Regions from separate parts of the Exiguobacterium oxidotolerans JCM 12280 genome, predicted to be linked through region 1. Evidence: riboswitches for the same ligand, from Rfam matches in the RefSeq annotation. Region 1 holds a riboswitch; each other region holds the start of a gene.

Region 1 (4,818 bases):
GCTTACACGCAGCAAAACCCATCTTCTACACCACCTTTTCGTTTCGATAAAGCCAGTTTACCATATGTTAAGCTGGAAATGATACCGTTTTCAGTTACTTGAACAGTCCGGAAATCGATTTAAAGAAATTACTTAGACCGTCAAACAATTTTGCGAAAAATCCTTTCGTTTCTTCCGAGGTCGCGAATGCTTGAATATCTTGACCGGCACTTTTTAATCCGGTCTCAATTTGTCCCCAGTTCAAGTCTGCTTTCTCCATTTGGCTGAACAATGACGTCAATCGGTCCATCTGGGCGTCTGACAATTGGATGTTGTTATTTTGAATGACTTGGATGATGACATTCTCGATATCGACTTTGGTTTCCGGTTTTTGTTTTGCGATTTCGGCCTTGATTTCATTCATCAGTTTGGCGACTTTGTCCGTCCCGACCGTTTTTCCGACATCGGACGTAACGGCTAGTTCTTGTTGGGCTAAATCTTTTCGTTCATCCGTCAATTTAATACCGGTTTCTGCCGACGTTTGATCATATGCTTTCATGATTCCCGTCAAAGCAGACGTACCGGTGACTTTATAAGGAGAAGTAATCGTGATATCGGCGTCCGTCACACCCGCTGTGACGAGAGCATTCAAATACATGTCCTTTGTGACCCAAGTGATGTTTTCGGTTGCGACCGAGAGACCGTCGCCTTTTTCAGCGAGTTCAATTTTTGCGGAAGAGTACATGTTACCGCCGAGTTGCGATTGGGGAACGTTCTTCCCTAAATATTTTTCCTCATCAGCTGCCGTGGCGATGACGGGCGTGATGCCTTCCGGCGCATTCAATCGGGCGAGCACCCAGGCCTTGTCTTTTGCACCGAGCGATTCACCGAGCGTGATGATCGTTTTATCGACGACTTGTTCTGCTGAAGCAGCAGTCGGGAGAAGTAAGCTTGACGCTAACAGCGTTGTTGTCATGATTTTTGTTGCTTTATTCATAGTAGGAATCCTCCGAGTATAGTAGATAGTATCAGGTACTAATCCTATTGTAAGTGACGTGTTCCGGAACGGAATCGGTCTTGAGGCGGAACGGAACACGCGTCTCCTGCCCCATACAGTATACTAAGTTTTTCCTGAAATACGGACGATTTGACTGAAAAAGTGGTATAATTAAACAAGAATTAAATAATGACCACTAGGGGAGTCGGTAGGCCGACTGAGACGACGAAGACGTTCGGACCCTTTGAACCTGATTAAGTTTGGACTTACGGAGGGAAGTGGCGTGAACGTCTCTTTTGTGGTCTCTTCACGTCATGCCCTGTTCGTAGGGTGTGGCGTTTTTTGATTCAACAAAAGGGGGAATTAGGATGAAATTCAGTCAAGAAATTCGGCAAGCCGCAAAAACGTATTGGGACAGCAGCTTTTCCCATCCATTCGTCACTGGCATTGGTGACGGGACGTTACCGCTCGAAAAATTTCGGCATTATGTCATGCAAGATGCGTATTACTTAAAACATTTCGCAAAAATTCAAGCCCGCGCCGCCTCAAAAGCAACAGATTTCGCGACGATTGCAGAGCTTGCGGAACATGCGACGTCGACATATGCGGCTGAGCTGTCGCTCCACCAGTCTTTTTTCGAACCGCTTGCTATCACGGAAGCAGATTTAGCAACGTTCGAACCGGCACCGACTGCTTATGCCTATGTCTCGCATATGCATCATGCGAGTAAGGGGACGCTTGGTGAGACGATTGCAGCGATATTACCCTGTTACTGGCTCTATTATGAGGTCGGACAACAACTGTTGACGAAATCACCTGCGTCACCGATCTATCAGCAGTGGATTGCAACATACAGTTCAGAATGGTTCGAACGGGTCGTCTTTGAACAAGTCGACCGTCTCGATGCATTGGCGGCGCAAGCGACTGAAGCAGAACGAGAACGGATGAAACAACATTTTGTCAAAAGCTGTTATTACGAATTACTCTTCTGGGAAATGGGCTGGACGGAAGAAACGTTTGAACGTGTTTTTACAGGAGTTACGCGTCAAGCAAAAGTAACGAAACGATAAGTACAGCTTTAGCCGCTGTCGATCAGCGCGATCAGACGGCAGACCGCACAAAACCTGAGCAATTTTCAGCTTTCGTAAAGAAAGTCATGGTAATCGCTCAGGTTTTTTTGTGGGTGGATTACAGGCATGATGAAGATTCTGGTAAGGAAATCAGCTGTACCGCTCAATCAAATCGTTTAATTGTTGTTTGACGGCGTTTCGGTCCATCAAATCGTGGTTCGATAAGGATAGCTTCGTCATTGTCTCATCCGCACCCGCCATCTCACTGAAGAGCGAGCCTAAGTCGTGGGCACGACGGTCGATTTGCAAGACGATGTCGATGCCGGACCGGTCTTGGAGCAGGATGAGTTCGACTTCGTCCAGTTTATGGGCGAAGTACGTATTACGTGCCGAGTACTCGAGTTCTTGAGCGATCGGTAAGTCCTTACGATAACGGCCGGGGAGTTTTTCCGTATCGGCCTTCTTAAGTCGGAAGCCGAGTTCTTCCATCGCTTCTAGGATGACGGATTGGAGGTCGTTGGCTTGGACGATGATAGCGTCTCGGTCTGACGGATCGACCGCTTGGGCGATATCGAGACCCGTTTCAATCCATGACTTCGACTGACTGACCGATAGCGGCGTATTAAATGGCACTTGAAGCGTAAACGGAATTTCACGTTCAACACCTGCTTCAATCGTAAAAGCAGCTTCATTTAGTGAAAAACGATCGAGTGTAAACGTCGTGAATGACGTGCTGTCGCGGACCTCTTCCTTATATTGTGTATTAAACGCTAAATAGATCCGGTCGATTTCTTGGTCGACACTGCCGCCTTTAATATGAACGGTTCCGTGAATTTGTCCGCCGGGCTCACAGCGCTCGCTGTCGAGTCGTGTATCGACTGTGGCGGCACCGATTCCGATTTGTGATAAAAGTTTTTTGAACATCGTTCGTTCCTCCTTTAATGATGAAGCTACCTTACTTGTCGAATAGGGTGGAATTTGCTACAGTTTCGAAAGAACAATCAGAAAAGGACGGGACTACAGTGGAATTACACCAAGTAAAAGAATTACTCACTCAAAAGCTCGAGGCTTCTGCTCTCGTGCATGCAACGATCAGTGGTCCGCGCCAAAAGTCGAATGATCTTCGAAGAATCAAACTAAAACCGATTCTATTGAAAGATACGTATGCAATCCAATTAGAGTTTCAATATGAGCGGATAATTAAACATGAAAATTTGAGAATCGACGAATTTTTAGGACGACTCGACGCATTGATGGAAGAATTCCGTCAATTTTTGTTCCGCTTCGAGACGGAAGAAGTCCAGTTCCAGTTATCAAAGAAAATGAAAGTATCATTAAAGACAACAAAACAGTCGCCACTCCAAGCAGAACTGTCGCATAACCGAAAAAAAAGTCATCTTCTTGAAGATGGTGTCGTCGTACCGTTTTTAGTCCGGCTTGGTGTCATGACGGAAGACGGGCAAGTCAAACGGCAAAAGTACGATAAATTCAAACAAATCAATCGGTTCCTCGAGTTCGTCGAAGATAGTATTTCCGCATTACCGACGGATCGGACGTTACGGATTCTTGATTTTGGATGCGGAAAATCGTATTTGACGTTTGCTTTGTATCATTACTTGAGTGTCGTCAAAGGTTTTGACTTGAAAGTGACCGGACTTGATCTCAAAAAAGAAGTCATCGAAGAATGTACAGCGATTGCGCGCGATCTCGACTATACGAATCTCGAGTTCCGTGTCGGGGACGTCCATGACTACAATGAGGATACAGAGGTTGACTTGATGGTGACGCTTCATGCCTGTGACGTTGCGACGGATGTCGCCCTGGCCCGCGCCGTTGATTGGAATGCGTCTGTCATCTTAAGTGTTCCGTGTTGTCAAAAAGAACTCAATCGTCAACTCGACTGTTCACCACTCGACGTCATGTTGCAGCACGGGTTGATTAAGGAAAAGTTCGCTTCGCTCGCGACAGATTCAATCCGCGCCGAAATCTTGACGCTCGTCGGTTACGAGACACAATTGCTTGAGTTCATTGATTTAGAGCATACACCAAAAAATGTTTTAATCCGGGCCTATAAAAATGACCGTCAGCCGACGGAAGAAAAAATTGACCGTTACGTCGCCTTCCGTGATTTACTGCATGCGAAACCATATTTGGCGCATGAATTAAGCGGCAGACTTGGACAGATTTCGTCTAAACTCGTACAATAAGAAAGAGAACGAATAAGGGAGGAATTAGACCGATGGATTTCCAAATGTATTTTGAAGACGTCGTCCAGACAGCACGCAAAGAAGCAGCGGCTGCTGGTTTTGAAGAATTAACGACAGCTGAAAGCGTCGATGACGCGATGAAGCGTGAAGGGTTGACACTTGTCCTCGTCAACTCAGTATGTGGATGTGCCGGTGGGATCGCTCGCCCAGCAGCTGCTTACGTCAATCGAATGGAAGGCGTCAAGCCGGATCATTTCGTAACAGTGTTTGCGGGACAAGACCGTGAAGCAACGGACCGGGCACGTGAGTACTTTGAAGGGTATCCACCTTCATCACCATCATTCGCTTTGATGCAAGACGGCAACATTCTCTCGATGGTTGAGCGTTTCGACATCGAATCGTTTACTGCAGAAGAAGTTGTTGAAAAATTAGAGTCATTGATTGAAATTTACGCATAAATGAATCAACGTGAGCCGTGTTTCTTAATTGAAGCACGGCTCACGTGTGTATACAAACGCTTATGAAGAGTGAATATACTATATCTAAGTGCAATCAGTTCGCGCTT
Region 2 (4,818 bases), 2.2 Mb from region 1:
ACGCAAAACAACATAAAAGGAGGCGGAACGCATGGCACGTAAATGCTACGTTACTGGAAAATCGCCGAAGTCGGGAAACAACCGTTCACACGCATTGAACAAAACGAAACGCACTTGGGGAGTCAACGTACAAAAAGTACGTATCCTCGTTGACGGTAAACCTAAAAAGGTTTGGGTTTCAGCTCGAGCTCTTAAATCAGGTAAAGTCGAACGCGTATAAGGCGCAAAAACCGGACGGGAATCTTCCCTTCCGGTTTTTTTGTCGTCTTTTTTATTTTTCTCCTAAAGTAATTGTCGCAGCGTTTGAAAACGCTTACAATAAGTTGGCAGTTACTTGATTGCTCAAGGGGGAATTCATCATGCAGTTAAAAAGAGCCATGACAAGCCGACATCTATTCATGATTTCGCTTGGTGGTATTATCGGGACGGGGTTATTTCTCGGTTCAGGGTTGACGATTTCGCAAGCAGGACCACTCGGGGCGGTCCTCAGTTACATCGTCGGCGGAACAATCATGTACTTAACGATGCTCTGTCTAGGAGAGATGGCTGTCCACATGCCTGTGTCCGGTTCATTCCAAACGTATACGACACGTTTTATCGGTCCAGGCATCGGTTTTGCCGTCGGTTGGATTTATTGGCTCGGCTGGGCCGTGACCGTCGCTCTAGAAATCACAGCTGCCGGTAGTCTGATGGATCGCTGGTTTCCAAACGTTCCTGTCGTCATCTGGTGCGCCTTATTTACCGTCATCTTATTCGGTTTGAACGCTATCTCTGCGAAAGCATTCGGGGAAGCAGAATTTTGGTTTTCAAGTCTTAAAGTACTCGCCATCCTGTTCTTCATCGGACTCGGGGGAGCCGCATGGTTCGGATGGATTGATATGGCGGCTGAACGACCAGCTACGTTGTTCGCGAACTTCACGGCGAACGGCTGGTTTCCGAACGGGGCTCTCGGCGTCTTGACGACGATGATTGCCGTCAACTTCGCTTTCCAAGGAACAGAATTGATTGGAGTCGCTGCCGGGGAATCGAGTGATCCAGAAAAATCGATTCCGAAAGCGATTCGTAATACGGTTTGGCGGACGTTTATTTTCTTCGTCCTCTCAATCACGATCATCGGTGCCTTGATTCCGTATGAATCGGCGAGCGGCATCAGCAGTCCCTTCATCATGGTCTTTGACGCAATCGGCATCCCATATGCTGCAGATTTGATGAACATCGTCGTTTTGACGGCACTCTTATCCGTCGGAAACTCTGGACTGTATGCTGCGACACGCATGCTCTGGTCGATGTCGCAAGAAGGTATGATTTCAAAAAAACTCGCCATCGTCAATCAACGGGGTGTGCCGATGCGTGCCTTAGCGTTCACGATGTTGTTCGCGATGTTATCCTTATTGACGGCATTTTTTGCCGAGGATACCGTCTTCATCTGGTTGTTATCCATCGCCGGTCTCGGAGCGCAAGTCGGTTGGATCTCGATTTCTGCTTCGCAAATTGCTTTCCGACGTCAGTTTATCAAGTCAGGACACACGCTTGACGAATTGAAGTTCAAGACACCGTTTTTCCCAGTCTTACCGATCGTTTCGCTCTCACTCAACCTGCTCGTCTTAATCAGTTTAGGTTTTCAAGCGGATCAACGTGTCGCCTTATATCTCGGCGTCCCTTTCTTCCTACTGACATGGGCAAGTTACCACCTATTTGTCAAAGGGAAGCACCTTGCTGCCAAAAGCGAACAACAAGCAGCCAGTTCGACACTTCAAGACGAATGACTTTGACATATTACCTGGTCCTGGATACACCGGATACCGGAGCCCGCCAATCTCACCAATCTCAAACAGTCGACTGACTAAAAAAGTCGTAAACAAATCAAAGCGCCGACGCTTCCGTTTTACATACGGAGTCGTCGGCGTTTCAGCGTGTAGACAAAGTAATATGGAGTGATAAAAAGCTTGCCTCTTTTCCGTTGCTTTCAGAGGCAGGAGTCAACGAAACGTGACGTTTCTTAGTAACACAGTGACGAAAAAGCGGGCATGCAGACGGTTTAGCGCGCAATCGGTCTCGAATCGCTTAGAACCCATATCCCGATCGCTTCAGCGGGATATGATGGAGTCGCGTCTATCACGTTTTTATTTTTCGTGCGTGCGCAGGACGAGAACTTCCCCTTCGACGACCGTCACTTGCGCAACACCAACCCACTCATTGCTGACCGTCAGCGAACCACCGACCGGAACAGGATGCTCCGTCAAGGGGTATTTGACGCCGCGCAGGGTCAAGTTCGACGGGACAAGGGGAATGAAGGAAAGGTAATGATACCCTTCAGACGCGAGTTCGTACTGACCGGTTTTCCAGTACCGGACATCCTCACGTTTCGTCACGAGTCGTGCCATCGGAAATTGTTTTAACAAATAGACGTTCTGTAGCGTCATGTCGAGCCGACCACCCGTCGCACCAAAGATGAGTAGTTCAGAACCTGCAGCCTGTTCGGTAGCGTAACGTAACGCTAGTTCTAAGTCCGTTTCATCTTTTTCTGCCGGATGAAGCAATCCACCATCCGGAACGTATCCGAGCGAATCAAAGTCACCGATTGCCACATCAAAATCAAGTCCTTGCTCCACTAATGTCGCAATCCCGCCGTCAACACCGATAATCATCGTCTTGTCTTTCACGAATGGTGCGAGCGTCGGGACGTCTTCTACCGGTCCTGCCGCAACGATTAAAACTCTCATCTTTAAATACCGCGAGCGGAGTAACGTAAAAGACGTGGTGCTGTCGTAAGCAAAATACCTGCAACGACCCCACATAAAACGTACGACGGAGCCATATACGTCGCGTTATAAATGAACGAGTATGGAACGACCGGTCCTTTGGCATACTCTGCAAAAAAGACGATCCCACTGATGACATGACAGATATAACGTAGACCTGCACCTAGCAAGGTCGCAAACAAGACAATCGTCATGAGACGCTTTTTTTGACCTTCTGTTGCTGCTTTTTTGACTTGGCCTGCAAACACTCCACTCAAACCGACGACACCATATGCAAGCGTATAGTCAAGCAGCGGTTGGACGACCGTCAAGACTTGCGGAGCGAACATCAATTGAATCGTTCCGACGAGCGCACCCGTGATGACACCACCAACGACGCCGTGACGAAAGGCCATGACGAAAATCGGTAACATCGCTAAGCTGATGGATCCGCCTTGTGGCATCTTAAACGGAATCAATAAATCAAATACAACACCGAGACTCGCGAAAATCGCAATCTCCATTAACATTTGTAATCGTTTCATACTGTGTTCCTCCTAAAAATAAAATAATGATGACAACAAAAAGGCAGTACGACGGACGCCGTACTGCCTGCGTGCGCCACATCCCTACGTCCGTCTGAACGGAACAGGTTCGAAGGGTTAAAGTCTACTCACTTCTCTCAGCCGCTTGACGCGACACCCCTTGCGGTCAAAATTTAATTGTCTTGGCTCTATTATACGTGAGCCGCGTTTCGAATACTAGTGATGGCTTCTGCATAGTCTGGTGCATTGTAGATTGCAGAACCTGCGACAAGGACGTTTGCCCCATTGTCGATACACAGTTTTGCCGTTTCCGCGTTGACACCACCATCGATTTCAATTTCGAACGTCAAACCGCGCTCTGCTTTGATCATCGCTAATTGCTTCAGCTTCGTCATGACGCTCGGCAAGAAAGCTTGTCCGCCAAATCCTGGATTGACCGTCATCAACAAGACCATGTCGACTTCTTCTAGGACATGTTCAATCGTCGACAGTGACGTGTGTGGATTCAGGACGACGCCGGCCTTTGCTCCAGCCCCTTTAATTTGTTGCAAGACACGATGGACATGATTCGTCGCTTCGACATGGAAGGTGACGATATCCGCTCCTGCCGCTACAAACGCTTCGACGAAGTTTTCTGGTCGATCGATCATTAAATGAACGTCAAGGACCATGTCCGTCTTTTGACGAAGACTACTGAGGACGGGTAGACCAAATGAAATGTTCGGGACGAACTGGCCATCCATGACGTCGAAATGGATGTAATCTGCTCCTGCCGCCTCGACAGCTTTAACGTCTCGTTCTAGGTTGGCGAAATCTGCTGATAAAATAGATGGTGCGATTTTAATCATTTCAATACCTCCGCGCTCGATTCTTGATTTCCTCTACAAACATACCATAATTCGTATAGCGTGAGGACATGATTTCTTCTGCCTCCACTGATTTTTTGACAGCACAGCCTGGTTCGTTTAAATGCAGGCAACCACGGTATTTGCACGTATCTTGCCGTGCGACGAATTCCGGAAAACACCAACGTAATTCTTCGATTTCCATCTCGTGTGGAAAATCTAGGTTCGAAAACCCTGGCGTATCAGCAATCAAGCCCTCTGCAAGCGGAATTAACGTCACATGACGCGTCGTATGTCGTCCGCGTCCGAGCGATTTCGAGATGTGGCTCGTCTCGAGATCGAGCGTCGGGTCGAGCGCATTCAACAATGAACTTTTTCCGACTCCCGACTGTCCCGCGAGTACACTTGTTTTTTCCTTGAGTAGCGGGCGAACTTCCTCTACCCCTTCTAGCGTCTCACTCGACGTCTCAATCACCTGATAACCGATTTGTCGGTAACCGGCAATCGCCGTCCGGACTTCTGCTTCTGCTGTTCCTTGCAACAAATCCATCTTCGTCAAGATAATAATGGGTTGAATCTCTTTTGCTTCGATTAAGACTAAAAATCGATCGAGCAAATGGGCTGAAAAGTCCGGTTCTGCTGCTGAGACGACAAGCAACGCTTGATCGATGTTTGCGACCGGTGGAC
Region 3 (4,818 bases), 460 kb from region 1:
ACCCTACGCCAAGATAAGTTGCCCCGTCTTGCTCTGCTTCGATCGCCTGTTCAACGGTCGAGACAGAAACCCCAATCGTGGCTTCCGGTAACAGCTTACGTGCCTCCCGCAAAGGGATGTCCTCTTGCCCGATATGCAGACCTGCACCGACGATTTGTGCGATATCAATCCGGTCATTGATGATGAGTGGGACGCCGTAACGAGACATCATTTTCTTCAAGTCGCTCGCTTGTTCGAGAAATTCTTTCCCTTGCGCCTGTTTTTCACGAAGCTGGACCATCGTCGCGCCACCTTTTATTGCTGCTTCGACCGCATCAATCAAGGCAACGTCCGGGTGAAAGCGCCGATCTGTTACCGCATAAACCGTGTAATCATTCTCCACTGGTCAATACCCCTTTCAAACTTTCTTCTGTAGTTAAGCTGATTGCGTTGAACAACCCCATCCGGAAATCACCGAGTCCCGCTGCTTCATCTGCGACTTCACCCGCTTTTCCCATTAAATACGTCCCATAGGTCGCTGCTTCGAATGCATCATACCCTGCTCCAAGTAAGGTTCCGATGAGCGATGCCGTCATGCAACCGGTCCCTGTAATGTATCCGAGTCGTGGCGTTCCTACGGTTAGTTTTACTTGTCGCTTGCCGTCTGTAATGAAATCAACTGGTCCCGTTACGACGAGAGTCGTCCCGAGCCGTCCAGCAAACTCATGGACGACTTGAAAATCTAATGTCTCTCCTGAAGCGACATCGACTCCTTTAGAACGTCCGACTTGACCGATGAGCGTCTTGATTTCAGAGACGTTCCCCTTAATGACCGTAAAATGAATTGCTTCGAGTAACTCTTTTGTGAATTGTGTCCGAAGTGTAGTCGCCCCCATTCCGACTGGATCTAAAATAATCGGTTTCTTCAATCGGTTAGCCGTTTGACCTGCCAACAATTGCGACGCTCGTGAAGCTGCGTTCAGTGTCCCGATATTGATAACGACAGCATCTGCATGTCCAACCATTTCTTCGACTTCTAGGATATCTTCAGCCATGACAGGTGAACCCCCGAGCGCAAGGGTCATATTGGCACACTCATTAATCGTGACCGCATTCGTTAAATGATGAATTAATGGTTTTTTATCGTGAATGGTTGTAAGCATCCGTTTCCCTCCAAATGTCATAAAAGTGATGTGTCGGTCCGATTCCGTTCCCTAAGGCAAATCCATGCCGGATTGCTTCAGTTACGTACCGTTTAGCATAAATCACGCTATCCTTCAGGGAATCTCCCAGCGCAAGACGTGCCGCAATCGCGGAAGATAATGTACATCCTGTCCCATGTGTATGCTGGCGTTTTAATCGTGCCTCTTGAAACAGATGATACATCCCTTCCGTGTATAAAATATCCGAGGCATCAATACTTTCGAGATGACCGCCTTTTAACAAGATAGCGATATCTCGTTTTTGTGCGAATTCCGTCGTCGCCAGCTTCATTTCATCAACTGTCGAAATCGCTTGCCCTAACATGCGTTCCATTTCCGGAATATTCGGGGTCGTCACGGTTGCAAGCGGCATCAAGTGCTCCATTAATGCTTGTTCAGCATGTTCCTTTAACAGGGCATGCCCCCCTTTTGCGACCATCACGGGGTCTAAAACGACCGGTCCCTTATAATGCTTCAAACATTTCGCAATAACTTGAATCGTTTTTTCATTCGAGACCATCCCAATTTTAACGGCATCTACACGAATATCGCTAAAAATCGAGTTCAACTGGGCTTCGACAAGCGTTGGTGATACATCTTCAACTGCTTGTACGCCTAACGTATTTTGCGCTGTGATGGCAGTAATTACACTCATCCCGTAAACCCCAAGAGCAGAAAAAGTTTTTAAGTCGGCTTGAATTCCAGCTCCACCACTAGAGTCTGATCCAGCAATCGTCAGTACATGTTTCATCGATAGACCTCACTTTCTATGAGAGCACAAGGAGAAAGCGGAACGAAAAAAAGCGCCGTCCGCTGTAAAAAAGCAGACGACGCCATGAAAAACCAACGAGTGTGGTCACTTATTCATGTCTTCGATCTCAACTTTCCTACGCTGGTATTATCCAGATCAGGTGATAGGGTCGAAAACAGAATGGTTTTCCTCTCAGCCAGATTCCTCCAGCTCCCCTAGTTGCTCATGATTTAAATTTCCCTTTCACTGTAGCATAGCGTCATAAAAAAAACGAGCCGAAGCTCGTTTTTATAAGTACGCTAATGGATTAACTGTATTGGCTGGTCCTGTCGCACTGTATTGGTAACCACCAATATGCAACTCAAAATGAAGATGTGCCCCTGTCGAGTTTCCCGTATTTCCGAGCGTACCGATTTGTTGTCCTTGTGAGACTGTTTGCCCCGCATGAACTGACAATGAATTCATGTGCGCGTAAACTGTTGTGTACACTTTTCCATTCAAGAAATGTGAAATCATGACATGATTTCCGTACGGCCCACCACTTCCTGCTGTGATGACCGTTCCTGAAGCTGCTGCGACGATTGATGATCCGACTGACCCTCTAAAGTCGACACCGTTATGGAAAGTATACCCATTCGCACCACTTGCTGGTCCGAATCCTTGTGAAACACTTCCTGAAGCCGGGCGAACGAACTGCGCCGAACCGCTCGGAACACTAGCGACTGGCGTAGCACTTACAATCTCATCAGACGTCTTCTTGCTGTTTGATTTTGCCGCTTTCGCCGCCTTTTCCGCTGCCGCTTTTTCAGCTGCTGCCTTTTCCGCTGCTGCTTTAGCTGCTGCCTTCGCTGCTGCCTTCGCTGCCGCAATCGCACGTTCTTGCGCTTCTAATGTCGCTTGAAGTTCTTTTGCATTCAGAAGTTTTGTCGTAAATTTTGTTTTACCTTGACGTAATTTTTTTAAGGTTGCACTACGTGCTTTCATTTGCTGTTTGAGTTCCTTTTTTTGAACTAAAAGGGCTTCTTTTTCTTTCACTCGCTCTTCCTTTTTATCCACGAGCGTCGCTTTAGCATCCGCTAATTTTTTTTGCGTTTCAAGATAAGCAGAAATCATCTTGTCATCTTGTTCAGCAATTTTTTTCCCTGCCATCACACGACTAAAGAGATCACCAAGGTCTTTCGAACCAAAAATGACTTCTTCCCATTTAATAGAATTTCCATCATTTTCTTGAAGCACACGAAGACGGTCTCCTAACAGCTCTTCCTGGCGTTTCAACATTTCTTCATAATGAATAATGTCTGCCTCAAGCTCTTCGATTCGTTCATTCAACTGACGAATCTGTTTATTTTTTTCCGAGACACGGAAAATATTTTCATTGATTGCTGCATCAATCACATTGATTTGACGCTGCTCTTTTGAAATTTTAGATTCTTGTTTTTTGATTGATTTTTCTAGCTTACGTTGCTCAGCTGCATTATCTGCTTTCTTTTCTTTAATTGTAGCCGCTTGAGTGATTGGGGTGTTCGTCAATAATAACGTCCCTAATAGTACGGTAGAAAATAACTTTTTTAGCATATGTGAGTTCCTCGCTTATGTATGAATTCGATTTTTGAAGTCATGTTTCGTAGTAAAACTATCTGAAATTGATTATAGCATCGTAATAGTTTCAGAAAAATTTCATTTACGTTTCAAATGAAAACGTTATTTTGTAATATAACAACTAATTATTTAAGCTGTACAAAAAAAGAACCGCTACAATGTAGCAGTTCTTTTACGATTTTATAACATTGACATAGGATTAACACTATTTGCAGGGCCTGTTCCACTGTAGATATACCCGCCGACATGAATTTCGAAGTGTAAGTGTGGTCCAGTCGAGTTACCCGTGCTACCAAGTGCACCGATTTGTTGTCCCTGGCTGACACGTTGTCCTGCACGCGCATTCAATGAACTCATGTGTGCGTAAACCGTCGTATACGTTTTTCCGTTCAATTGGTGAGCAATCATAATGTGATTCCCGTAAGGACCACTGCTAGAAGCCGTAATGACAGTTCCTGTTGCTGCTGCGACGATTGGTGTTCCAACCGGTGCACCAAAGTCGATGCCATTATGGAATCCGTATCCATTTTCACCACTTGCTGAGCCGTATCCTTGTGTAGTCGCACCACTTGTCGGATGAATGAACAATGCTGAAGATGCAGCTGGAGCCGGAGTTGGCTTCGGTGCTACTGGTGCTGGTTTTGGTGCTACCGGCGCTGGTTTTGGTGCTACCGGCGCTGGTGCCGGTGTTGATTGTTTTGTTGAATTCGTTGTTGCTTTTTGACGAGCTGCTTGTTTTGCTGCTTGCTCGGCTGCCGCTTTTTCTGCTGCTGCTTGCTCAGCTGCTGCCTTTTCTGCCGCTGCCTGATCGGCTGCTGCTTGTGCCGCTTGAGCTTCAGCACGAGCTTTTGCTTCTCGTGCTTCTTGTGCCTTGCGCTCTTTTTCAATCCGTGCTTCACGTTCACGTGCCGCTTTTTCTGCCGCGATTGCTTTTTCTTGCGCAATCAAGATTTGTTGAACTTCCTTCGCGTCCATCAACTGTGTCTCAAATTTCTTTTTTTGCTTCTTAAGTTCTTTAATGCGTTTGTTTCGTTCACTGATTTGCTGTTCAAGTTCTGCTTGCTGACGTTTTAATTCTTTTTTCTCTGTCACAAGTTTTACTTTTTTATCTTTTAACTCTTGTTGAGCATTTGCTAATTTTTTTTGTGTATTGCGGTAATCCGTAATCATCTTATCATCTTGTTGCGAAATGGATTTTCCGGCTAACACACGGCTGACAAGATCGCCGACATCTTTTGAACCAAAGATGACTTCTTCCCATTTGATTGAGTTACCATCGTTTTCCTG
Region 4 (4,818 bases), 2.5 Mb from region 1:
CCAAAAAACAGGCGGTCCTGCTGCGTCACGACAGGACGGACATAATAGGTCCGCTCGGCCTGAAACCGACGCGCTTCCATCGCAATCGCGATTTGTTCCGAACGGATGATGCTGTTCGTAAAAAGCGGTAAACTGATGGCGAAAAACGTCTGCCAGGGCCAAATCGACTGTTGTTGCCGGACCCGGCGTGCTTGGCGGATCGTCCGGATTTCCTGCTGGAAAATCGGAATAAAACGAATCCCTGCTAAAAACCCGTATGCGAGCCGGTCCGGAAGGCGGCACTGGTGAATCAGACTCATGACGAACCGGGTTTGGTCGGTCGTCGCGATGAACGTCAAACTGAGGAAGACGAAGGCGAGCATCCGCAGTGCGATCAACCAGGCGTGACCGATACTTTCTTCCGTGACGCGAAACCAACCGAATGACCAAACTTCCGTACTGCCTTTTCCGAAGGCTGCCATCATCCAAAACGTCAACAGAAACAAGATGAGGTAAGGGGCGACCCGCTTGCCGAGCGTCAACAGAGACCAACCTGAGCAGCCCAATCCGACCGCAGCGAGTGCAAGTAAGGCCATCGTCTCGCGTAACGTCGGTGCCGCAATCAACAGCACCATCACGTAAACGAGGGCACCCAGTTTAATCGCCGGATTAATACGCGCGAGCGGGGAGACGTTTTCCTGCACGACGTTTCACCTCCTCGAGTTGCTGATACAAATACGATAACGGACGAGAGAGTTGGTTATGCTCGAGTAACGTCTCGTCTTTAAACAAAGTGTCCGGTGTGCCGTCGAACTGAAGTCGCCCGTCACCAAGGACGAGCACCCGGTCAGCGTGCCGATGAACGAGCTCCATGTCGTGCGTCACCATGATCAGCGTCGTCCCGTTTAATCGCGCCTGCTCGAACATCTCGATGAGTTGACCTGTCGTCTCGGTATCTTGACCGAACGTCGGTTCATCGAGCAACAGGACGTCTTTTGGTTCTAACAACATCGTCGCGACGCTGAGCCGTCGCTTTTGACCCATGCTCAGGGCGAGCGGCGACTGACGGGCGACACGGGTTAACCGGTAGGATTGCAACGCCGTTTCAATCCGTTCCGGCGTCGGCACCTCCATGCTGATTACGAACTCGTCTTCGACCGTCTGCTTGAGAAATTGGAGCTCTGGCTGTTGAAAGACGAATCCGACGTGTTGGTAATAGCTCCGATTTTTCCATGTCCGCAGTTCTTTTTCGAACAAGCGGACCGTACCGCCTTGCGCCGGAATCAATTTCGCCAGTGTTTCGAGCAACGTGCTTTTACCGGCACCATTCGATCCGACGACCATGATCCATTCTCCGCTGTGTGTTGCAAGCGACAGGTCGTCGACAATCACTTGCTTACGGCGTCCTAACGCGGTGCGTGTCAGCGCGAACGTCTTGTCTTGTCGGACCGGAGGACGGTTGTTATTCACTTTTCGTAACCGCGTCGCCTGGGAAGAAGCGGGGGGTAACGTTTCCAGTTGATACGGGTAGAGGAGCGGTGTCGCAATACCGTGTCGTTCGAGTTCAGCGCGATGCTGACCGAAGATTTCATGCGGCGGACCATCGTGTAAAATCGTTCCCCCGTGATTGAAGACGAGCACCCGGTCGCTGAACGTCACACAGCGGTCAAGCTGATGTTCAATCAGAACGAGCGTCAACGTCCGGTCGTGATGGAGTTCCTCAATCAGTTGCATCAAAACCCGATGTCCTGCCGGATCGAGTTGCGCCGTCGGTTCATCAAGTAATAGAATATCCGGCTCAAGCGCAAGGACGCAGGCGAGGGCGAGTCGTTGTTTCATCCCTCCTGACAGTTGCATAATCGGTGTCGTCAGCGGCACGTCCAGTCCGACACGTGCCAGTGCGGCGTCAATCCGGTCATCCATCTGACTGCGGTCGACTGAACGATTTTCAAGACTAAAGGCAACTTCCGCTCCGACGGTCTGCATGCAGAACTGGTCGTCCGGATTTTGAAAAAGGATTCCGACCGTTCCGTTCGTCTTGCAGTGACCGCTGACATCAGCTTCAATCGCGTCAGGTAGTAAGCCGGCGAGAACATGTAAAAACGTCGTTTTCCCACTGCCGCTCGGTCCGACGAGCAACGTCGTTTCCCCTTCGTGTAGCGTCACCGTCACGTTGTGCAGGACGGTGCCATGTTGCCCCGGATAGCGGACAGACAAGTCGTTACAATGAATCATGCCGCATCCGGTTTCTGTCGTTTACGCCCGATCGCATAACCGTTCAACGTCCCTGTTTTGACAAGCGCATCGACGATGACTTTCGCAAGTAATCCACCGAGCAATGCACCGCTGACGAGTTGAAGGGAAAACGTCAACAGAAGGGTCGTCGTCGTATAGTAGGCGAAACCGTTGACGACGAGACTATAGACCATGCTACCGATTGCTGCGAACATGCCGGATAGAATCAACGTCATTGTGTTGAACTTCCGGTACCCGAAGAGGGCGAAGGCGATTTCCGCCCCAATCCCTTGGGCAAAGCCGATCAATAGGGCGGATAATCCGAAATGACTCCCCGTGAATAATTCGACGGCAGCGGCGACGACTTCTGCAATCAGTGCTGCTCCCGGTTTTTGAATGATGTAGGCGACGAGCGGACTCGCGATGACCCAAATCCCGAACATCCAGTTTGAACCGACCGGTCCGAAAATCGCCGAAACCGGTAACCACAATGTCGACCAACCTAAGTACAGTACCCCGCAAGCAACCGACAACATCATCATGACGATGATTTCTTTCATTTTCCAACTGTTCATGTTCCTATCTCCCTTTGGCACAACCACCAGACAAACAAAAAGACCGCCCTCTATGAAAGAGAGCGGTCGCTGAATCTGCAAACATGCAGAAAAATTGAACGAATTACCGCTCCACTTTCCTACGCTAGTATGAACTAGATCAGGTTCAAAGGGTCCGAAGTGAATCGTCTCAGCCAATGGGCTCCCCTAGTGGATGTGCATATAGTGTGTACGCTTTTTACTGTACCGACTCTACAGACAGTTGTCAATACAGATAAAAAACCCTCCGCGAGGGGAGGGTAAGAAAAATTATTCTTTTTCTTCCGTTTGTTCTTCAGTAGAAACTTCTTCTGTCGCTTCAGCTGGTTCTTCAGCATCAGTTTCTTCGAGATCCGCTTCAAGTGTCGATTCGACGACGGCAACGACTTGAATGTCACCTTCCGTAACGATACGGTATTCTTTTTCTTCCGGTAAATCCGAAACCGATAGAGAATCACCGAGGTTAAGGTTTGTCACATCGACTTCGACGCGTTCCGGTAATTTATCTGGTGTAGCTGCAACTGTCACTTTAAAGAGTGTTTGTGAAAGATATCCACCAAGTTTTGCACCAGCCGCTTCGCCGACGAGGACGATATCTGTTTCGACTTCTGTTTCTTCATCCATTTTAACAGCGATGAATTCAACGTGCTTGATTGTTGGTGTGAAGATATCCATATCGAGTTTGTTGATCAGTGTGTTGACTTTTTTACCACCGATTTGAAGTGCAACAAGTGCATTCTCACCATGTTCACGAACGACTTTGATCAATGCTTTTTCGTCAAAGGCAATCGGTGTACTTTCCACTTTGTAACCATACACGACACCAAGAGCTTTTCCTTCATGACGTAATTGCTTTCTAAGTGAGCGTGGGCGTACTTCGCGTTCTTCTACTTTTAATGTTACTGACATGTTCATTTCCCCCTTGAATTTGGTATAGCCCTCAAAAGGTAATGAAGAAAGGAGTGGAACGAATCGTTCCGGCCAAAACAGTGCATCGAATGCTATTTCAAATTGATTTCATAAAAATGAAGATCGAAGTGAGTGGTTAGCATTTCTCTCCCAGGTCATTACGCTGATATTGAGAAACATGTGGTCGTAAAAGCAACTCGCTGATGCGGTGCTATGATAGTTATACCCCCGTAACATTAAAAGCTAAACATTCCTCGGCAACAAAAGGGCTGTTGGAAGTCCGTTTCCCTTAGAGCAGCAACGGTTTCCAACATGTTAAAAAATCGGTGCGTTTTTGCTTATTCAAGCAGTTGCACCATCTCATCGACTGACAGTGCGAGCGAATCTGGTTGTTTGAGTATGTCCGTCACGAGTGTCGCTTTCCGCTCTTGCAGCTCGATGATTTTTTCTTCGATCGTACCTTTCGTGATTAACTTGATGACTTCGACCGTCTGTTTTTGTCCCATTCGGTGTGCCCGGTCAGCCGCTTGCTGTTCGACAGCCGGGTTCCACCAACTATCATATAAGATGACGGTATCCGCCGTCGCCAAGTTCAATCCGGTGCCACCCGCCTTCAGTGAAATCAAGAATAGATCAACTTCTCCGGCATTAAAACGGTCGCAGCGTTCGAGACGCTCGGCAATCGGTGTATCCCCGCGCAGTTCGAAGTGGGGAAGGTGCATCTCATGCAGGTCGTCCCGAATCAAATCGAGCATTTTCGTAAACTGTGAAAAAATCAAAATCCGTTTGCCCGCTGCCCGTTTTTCTTGAATCAAGGCGAGCAACCGGTCCTGTTTCGCCGACCGTCCGCGATAGTCCTCGACGAACAGACGGGGATCGCAACAAATTTGACGGAGGCGGGTCAACCCGGCCAGTAATTTTATCCGTTCTTCCGGTTTCGACTGATCGAGATGCTGTAACGTTTCCAGTTGTAACTTCGCCAAGTGGGCGGCATACAATTTTTTCTGCCCTGCCGTCAGTTCCGTATAGTGGTGAACGACTTGTTTCGCCGGTAACTGTTGCAAGACGTCCTGTTTCGTCCGGCGCAGTAAAAACGGTTCGA

What was found. A riboswitch is a leader RNA that binds a small molecule or an ion and turns the genes downstream of it on or off. The one in region 1 is predicted to bind thiamine pyrophosphate.
Region 2: another riboswitch for thiamine pyrophosphate. It lies ahead of thiT (energy-coupled thiamine transporter ThiT); the one in region 1 lies ahead of tenA (thiaminase II).
Region 3: another riboswitch for thiamine pyrophosphate. It lies ahead of thiD (bifunctional hydroxymethylpyrimidine kinase/phosphomethylpyrimidine kinase); the one in region 1 lies ahead of tenA (thiaminase II).
Region 4: another riboswitch for thiamine pyrophosphate. It lies ahead of P403_RS0100620 (ECF transporter S component); the one in region 1 lies ahead of tenA (thiaminase II).

The regions. Positions count from the first base shown of each region.
Region 1 is NZ_JNIS01000001.1:2,612,538-2,617,355, forward strand. It holds gene P403_RS0113330 (DUF1002 domain-containing protein) at 95-976, opposite strand; TPP riboswitch at 1,165-1,270, shown strand; gene tenA (thiaminase II) at 1,345-2,046, shown strand; gene P403_RS0113340 (sporulation protein) at 2,197-2,970, opposite strand; gene P403_RS0113345 (class I SAM-dependent methyltransferase) at 3,069-4,253, shown strand; gene P403_RS0113350 (BrxA/BrxB family bacilliredoxin) at 4,286-4,711, shown strand.
Region 2 is NZ_JNIS01000001.1:431,803-436,620, forward strand. It holds gene rpmB (50S ribosomal protein L28) at 32-220, shown strand; gene P403_RS0102325 (amino acid permease) at 360-1,766, shown strand; gene P403_RS0102330 (thiamine diphosphokinase) at 2,124-2,723, opposite strand; gene thiT (energy-coupled thiamine transporter ThiT) at 2,726-3,286, opposite strand; TPP riboswitch at 3,351-3,457, opposite strand; gene rpe (ribulose-phosphate 3-epimerase) at 3,478-4,134, opposite strand; gene rsgA (ribosome small subunit-dependent GTPase A) at 4,136-4,818, opposite strand, start outside.
Region 3 is NZ_JNIS01000001.1:2,152,857-2,157,674, reverse strand. It holds gene thiE (thiamine phosphate synthase) at 1-382, opposite strand, end outside; gene thiM (hydroxyethylthiazole kinase) at 372-1,142, opposite strand; gene thiD (bifunctional hydroxymethylpyrimidine kinase/phosphomethylpyrimidine kinase) at 1,120-1,932, opposite strand; TPP riboswitch at 2,049-2,159, opposite strand; gene P403_RS0110890 (murein hydrolase activator EnvC family protein) at 2,221-3,507, opposite strand; gene P403_RS0110885 (murein hydrolase activator EnvC family protein) at 3,712-4,818, opposite strand, start outside.
Region 4 is NZ_JNIS01000001.1:96,460-101,277, forward strand. It holds gene P403_RS0100610 (energy-coupling factor transporter transmembrane component T family protein) at 1-683, opposite strand, end outside; gene P403_RS0100615 (ABC transporter ATP-binding protein) at 649-2,214, opposite strand; gene P403_RS0100620 (ECF transporter S component) at 2,211-2,789, opposite strand; TPP riboswitch at 2,889-2,987, opposite strand; gene P403_RS0100625 (50S ribosomal protein L25/general stress protein Ctc) at 3,078-3,716, opposite strand; gene P403_RS0100630 (DEAD/DEAH box helicase) at 4,055-4,818, opposite strand, start outside.